Prochlorococcus marinus str. MIT 0912: one gene and its partner. The main gene of each other region encodes a partner of the protein of the gene in region 2 in a complex. Links are inferred from orthologs where the notes say so. Each region holds a gene or a part of one and is shown on either strand. Other genes may lie near its edges.

Region 1 (3,298 bases), 990 kb from region 2 along the record:
AAGCATTAAGACATGAAGCTGTTCATGTTGCTCAAGAATGCAATAATGGAAATATATTAAAAATAGAGAAAAAGTTTTTAATGAATGCCTCAAAGATGAAGGCCTTAAATGGATCTATAAAAATATCTGGAGAGGAAGAAAAAGAGAGGCAAGCATATATATTAGAAGATAAACCAAAATTAGTAGAGAAAGAATTAAAAAAATATTGTCTATAATTAGTTATATTAATTTTCTCTAAGTAATTGAATGGCATTTAATTTACTACTAAAAATCAAAACCATTCCTTGATCTAAGTAAGAAAGACCAATATAAGTCTTAACAGCCTTGGAATTAATAAGAGCAGTTCCACAGGTCTCGAGGATAAGAACAGGGAGAGTAGAAGTCGATCCCTGCATTCTCTGAAGATCGAGAGCTTGACGTATAGCTAAATTTGCTTTAATAAATCCAATTTTGTTGATAAAATTAGGCCAAAGTTCATTAGATAAAAAACATTCATCTAATTTAAATGGAGAGGAGTTTTTCATTGATAAATATAACTATATAAAATCATTTATAACATCGCTGTTTATCTAAATTTAATATATGTTTTCTCTCAGCATAATAAAGTTGTTGAAAGTTTATAGCTTCATTATTTAACTCTTCAAACATGCTAATAACTTTCTGTTCCATATCAGATGTATTACTAGGTTGAGAAGTTTCCTGAACAATAAGAGAGGCAATACAGTTTTCAAGAGTTTGTAATCGTTGAGAGCTCCATGCCTCAATTAAGTGTCTACAACGCTTTAAAGATTTTTGCTTTTCAAGAGCAGCTAGAGATCCACGAATAAGGGACTCGGGGTCGCTTAGTGTAGCTAAGCGAAGTTCAGTGCTCTCTAAAAAAGGGTTAAGTTTAGGAAGATGTTCATTATCATTAATGAGGAAGTTATCTAACAAGTTTTTAATTAAATCGACATCAGCTAAAATATTATTTGAATCATTAGAACGATTAATATTCTCAACAGTATCAGAACCGAACTTATCCTCCTCAATATTACTTATAGTTGACCATATTGCTCTATGATGATTGATTGTAAAATTATCTAAGTCCCTTAGCCGCAATTCATAACGAATATAAGATCGATAATTAGGACAGTGAATATAAGTAAAAAGTATATCTGCTTCGCTTCTTTCTCTTAGACTAATTTCTTGAGGTTTATCATATTTCTTAGAACGACCATGCCATCTTTGGCCACTAATTTGATTGCGTAAATCTTCCTCTAGTTGTAGAGCGAATCTACCTTGACCTCCACTAAGACGCTGCGCGACCTTCTGTAGATAATGAGTTCTGATAGCAGTTTGTGGTAGCTTGCCAAGAAGACTTACTAAAGCACTAACAGCTTCCTGAAATTGGTCAGATTGATTTAAATCTAAATCCTTCAATGATTGATCTATTTGCCAATCCATCCAGAGAGGTGATTTATTTGCTAATGCTTCATATTCGGATGGTGGATTATCCTTAAGGAACTCATCTGGATCTTTACCTGAAGGTAATTGAAGAACTCTTAAGTCAAGCTGACCTTGAATAGCAAGGTTTTCTACCTCACTAATAGCTCGATTAGCAGCTCGTATTCCCGCATTGTCTGAGTCAAAATTAAGAAGGATCTTTTTACTATCTGTAGAACGAGAAAGAAGCGTTATTTGATTGCTACTTAATGCAGTTCCCAAAGAGGCAACAACATTTGTAATACCAGAATCATGAAGTGCCATTACATCAAAATATCCTTCAACAACAACTGCATAATCTTTTTTCCTAATTGAAAGAGCTGATTTGTCTAAACCAAAAAGATTTTTACCTTTTTCGAAGATTTCAGTCTCAGGTGAATTTAAATACTTAGGTTCTGAACCATCAAGACTTCGCCCTCCAAAACCAATAACTCTTTTTTGCCTGTCATGTATAGGAACAATAATACGATTACGAAATCTGTCATAAAAACCATTACCTCCCTTTCGAGGAACAATTAATCCTGCCGATTCAAGAATCTCAACACTGACTTTTTCTATATTTACAAAATATTGGAGCAATGAATCCCAGTTATCTGGTGCGAATCCAAGCTCAAAATTGATTAGAGTACCATCACTTAAATGACGTTTATTTTTAAGATAATTAAGAGCATTTTCTCCACATGGAGAATTTAATTGATTTCTAAACCAACCTGTAGCAAGTTTCAAAACACGATAAAGTGTATCTCTACGTGAAATCTGATGCTTGAGTCTTTCTTGCTGAGGTCCTTCAACTGTATCAATTGGTACTTGATATTTTTTAGCCAGTTCAAGCACAACATCACTAAAACTTTGCCTCTGAAACTCCATCAAAAATTTAATCGCATTACCACCAGCTCCACATGAAAAACAATAATAAAACTGCTTGCCAGGAATTACTGACATTGAAGGCTTACTATCATCATGAAAAGGGCATATTCCAACATATTCTTTACCTTTTTTCTTTAAGACAACGTGTTCACCAACTACATCAACAATATCTACACGCTCTTTAACAGACTCAATAGTCCTTGGATGTAGTCGAGCAGATGCCATATAATAATTTTAATTGATCTTTAAATATTTAGTTAAGAGATTTAGAAATTGAGAGAAAAACAGTTTACAGATGAAAAAAATTTAAAAGGGGTCAAATTTTTAATAGGTAGCGGATTTGCCTTTAGCCTTATGAGTGTTTGTGTTAAGGCTATTGGAGGAAGGATACCTATTTCAGAACTTGTTTTTGCTAGGGCTACTATAAGTATAATAATAACAAGATTTTTCTTATATAAAAATAAAATAAACCCTTGGGGTTATCAGAAAAGATTATTGATTACGAGGGGTTTTCTAGGAACAGTTGCACTATTTTGTATCTTCAAAGCTCTTACAATATTACCCATAGCAACAGCGACCGTAATACAATACATTTATCCTACTTTTACGGTGATATGTGCATACATAATTCTAAAGGAGTTTATATTAAAGAGAATACTATATTCAATCATTATAGGTTGGATAGGAATTGTATTAGTTAGTCAACCAGAATTTAACTCTAACAATAATATTACAGAGACAGCCTTAGCAATAATCATTGCGATATTAGGGGCCTTAATGACATCACTAGCCTATATATGTGTAAGAAAACTATCTTCCAAAGAACACCCACTTGTAATTATTTACTACTTTCCTTTAGTTTCTATCCCCTTATCTATTCCTTTTATTATTAATGATTTTATATTGCCAATTGGAACTGATTGGCTTTGGATTATAGGTATTGGTATTT
Region 2 (3,155 bases):
TAAAACCTCCATAAATAGGTGTTAAATGAAGATTGTTTTTAATAAGTTGGTGAGTTTCTTGTGTTGTTCGAGTGATATGGCAACTCATTTGTTCTCCACTTTTCCACGACAGAGGATCAAAAGAAAAGAATTTATCTGAAGCATCGCTCAATTGCTCATCTAGGCAGTCAAGATCAATAGTTCGTCTATCGACGCGTGCAGGGGTTCCTGTTTTTAAACGATCAGTAGTAAAGCCTAACTTTTGCAATTCTTCAGTTAAGCCCTCAGAGGCTTGCTCACCTGCTCGACCTGCACTCATAGATTGATTCCCAATCCAAATTCTTCCTCCTAAAAAGGTTCCTGTTGTAAGTACAACTGCTTTGGCTTGAAAAACGCTTCCAAAATAGGTTTTAACTCCCTTTATAAATCCAATTCTCTCTTTCATGTCTCGTGTATTGTTTTCAATCTGATTGGGATAATGTTCGATTTCTAGTCCAGTAACCATTGCCTCTCTAATCTTTAAATTAGGGGTGTTTTGAAGGATTTTTAGCATTTCATGTGCATATAATCGCTTATCTGTTTGTGCTCTCAATGCTCTCACTGCAGGACCTCTGCTTGCGTTAAGGACCCTTTTTTGAAGAGCAGTTAAATCTGCTAATTTTCCAATTATTCCGCCTAAGGCATCAACTTCATGAACTAATTGACTTTTAGCTGGACCCCCGACAGCTGGGTTACAAGGTTGCCATGCAATTCGATCTAAATTAAGTGTAAATAAAGCAGTATTCAAACCTAATCTTGCTGAAGTCAGCGCAGCCTCGCAGCCTGCATGACCACCTCCGACAACGATTACGTCAAAACTTTCATTTGAAGATTGTTTAGTAATCATCTATTAAGCATTAGGACTTTAATTCTCGAACAATTAAGCAGCAAGATTTCTAAATCTAGTGAATTGGGGTTCAAAAAGTAATTTAACTGTTCCAACTGGCCCATTTCGGTGTTTTGTCACGATAACTTCTGTAATGCCTCTATCAGTAGTTTCTGGATTGTAATACTCATCCCTATAAATCATTAGAACCAAGTCCGCATCTTGTTCTATTGACCCAGATTCTCGTAGATCGCTTAGCATTGGTCTTTTATTGGTTCTTGATTCCACCCCTCTACTTAATTGAGATAAAGCGATGACAGGGACTTTAAGTTCTCTTGCCATACCTTTAAGACCTCGAGTGATTCTTGAGATTTCTTGAACTCGATTATCGGGTGAAGTACCTTCCATTAGTTGTAGATAATCAATAACAATTAGTCCAAGCTCTTTACCTTGTTCAGCAATGAGACGACGACATAAGGACCTCATCTCAAGAACACTTGAATTTGGTTTGTCGTCAATAAAGATTGGTAATTGACCAAGTGTATTAATACCTTGACCAAGTAATGGCCATTCATCTTGTTGCAACCGTCCTGTTCTTAATCGACTGCTTTCAATACCTACCTCGCTTGATAGCAGCCTGTAAGTTAGTTGCTCTTTACTCATCTCTAGACTGAATACACAAACAGGTAGGTCATGCAGTTGCGCTACGTTTTTAGCCAAATTAAGGACAATTGAAGTTTTTCCCATCGCTGGTCTTCCTGCCACAATTATTAGATCGCTCCTCTGAAGTCCTTGTGTCATTGCATCCAAATCGTAAAAATTAACCGGTATGCCTGCGACTGATGTACCAAGTGATCTACTTTCTATTTCATTGAACGTAGTTGTCAGAATTTCTGCAGTGGGTGTTAAACCTTTGGATGGTTGCTCTTGGCTAATAGCAAAAATCTTCTGTTCAGCTTGATCAATGGCTTCTTCCATGGGAAGACTTTGGTCAAAGCCTAATTTGATCACATCATTCCCAGATTTAATTAATTGTCTGCGCAGAAATTTATCGCTTATTAATTTGGCAACTTGTTCGATTGAAGCTGTAGATGTAACTCTTTCAACTAGTTCAACTAATCGGTTGTTGCCTCCCACTTTTTCTAAAGAATTTGTATCGGCAAGCCAAGCACTCATTGCTGTTAAATCTGTAGGCTTGCCTTGGCTATGAAGCATTAATGCAGTTCTATATATTTCTCGATGAGCAGATATGTAAAAAGCTTCAACTTGTAGCAAATCAGCTATTCGTCCTATCGCATCAGGATCCAATAAAATTCCACCAAGAACAGATTCTTCTGCTTCTAAATTTTGTGGTGGTATTTGGTCAGGTTGAGCTTCAAAACGAGGATTCTCAATCTTGGAATTGTTAAAAGCTCCAAAATCTCTAGCTTGTTTTGAAAAATCCCCATTGTTTGATGAGGGGGTGCTTATCATTTATTGCTTGATGGACAAGGACACCTACTTTGGCTTGTTCAGGCAAAGATGCAACTATTAGTAACTTGTAACTTCAAGGTTTATCTCAGCATTGACCTCGTTATGAAGCTTGATTTGCACTTTATATTTCCCAACACCATGTATCTCAGGGACAGATATGTCTCTACGATCTATATCTTTTTTAGTAGCTTCTTTTACAACTTCTGCTACATCTCCATTCGTCACTGTTCCAAATAAGACACCATCCTCTCCTACTTGTTTTTTGACAGTAAATCTTCCAATTGTTGTCAGAGCTGTTTGGAAATCAATAGCTTCTTGTTTTTTTGCTGCTTCTTTTTCTGCTTGTTTTGCTCTTCTGTGCTCAACTTGTTTTAAAACAGTTGGAGTAACTGGTAATGCTTTTTTGTTGGGTAATAAAAAGTTTCTTGCAAAACCAGGAGCAACCTCAACAAGGTCACCATCTTTGCCAAGACTTTTTATGTCTTCATTTAGAACTACTTGAACTCGCTTAGCCATGGATCGAAATAAATTAATTCTATTTAGTTGTTGTTAGTAATATTACGACGCGATAGGGAGTCTAATTTTTTTGGCTAAGCCAATTGCTTTCAAAAAGCGTATGTGTTGCCAAGTTAAATCTATTTGATTTCGTTGAAGACCATGCTTCGCTGAATTAGGAAAAGCATGATGATTATTGTGCCATCCTTCTCCAAATGTAAGTGCTGCCACCCATTTATTATTTTTGGAATTATCCCCACTCTCATATGCAATAGAACCCCAACAATGAGTTGCTGAATTAACTAGCCAAGTTATGTGATAAACAAAAACAAGTCTTAGAGGA

What was found.
Region 1: the proteins of dnaB (region 2) and dnaG are in contact, whole or in part, in a crystal structure (PDB 2R6A), measured with the Geobacillus stearothermophilus proteins. The link is inferred for Prochlorococcus marinus str. MIT 0912 from one-to-one orthologs. Residues at the interface, in WP_033016901.1 of Geobacillus stearothermophilus: Ser13, Glu15, Ala16, Gln18, Glu91, Leu92, Asp94, Ala95, Val96, Pro97, Thr98, Ala99, Ala100, Asn101, Tyr104, Tyr105, Ile108; in WP_049624496.1 of Geobacillus stearothermophilus: Lys456, Leu457, Leu458, Pro459, Ala460, Asn463, Ala464, Leu467, Leu535, Leu536, Ile537, Ala538, Gln544, Glu545, Asp548, Tyr549, His552.

What each region holds. Positions count from the first base shown.
Region 1 is NZ_CP114783.1:266,048-269,345, reverse strand. Bases 61-3,024 are described here. They hold dnaG (DNA primase), read right to left. Parts: upstream 2,575-3,024; coding sequence 547-2,574; downstream 61-546. Other genes in these bases: O5640_RS01405 (DMT family transporter), read left to right, coding at 2,623-3,024; O5640_RS01415 (hypothetical protein), read right to left, coding at 225-524; O5640_RS01420 (serine hydroxymethyltransferase), read left to right, coding at 61-215. Also shown: more of O5640_RS01420, read left to right, coding at 1-60; more of O5640_RS01405, read left to right, coding at 3,025-3,298. UniProt on the Escherichia coli protein: RNA polymerase that catalyzes the synthesis of short RNA molecules used as primers for DNA polymerase during DNA replication.
Region 2 is NZ_CP114783.1:1,252,046-1,255,200, reverse strand. The notes cover bases 109-2,929. They hold dnaB (replicative DNA helicase), read right to left. Parts: upstream 2,318-2,929; coding sequence 899-2,317; downstream 109-898. Other genes in these bases: O5640_RS07330 (acyl-CoA desaturase), read right to left, coding at 2,876-2,929; rplI (50S ribosomal protein L9), read right to left, coding at 2,375-2,833; mnmG (tRNA uridine-5-carboxymethylaminomethyl(34) synthesis enzyme MnmG), read right to left, coding at 109-865. In the rest of the region: more of mnmG, read right to left, coding at 1-108; more of O5640_RS07330, read right to left, coding at 2,930-3,155. UniProt on the Escherichia coli protein: The main replicative DNA helicase, it participates in initiation and elongation during chromosome replication. Travels ahead of the DNA replisome, separating dsDNA into templates for DNA synthesis.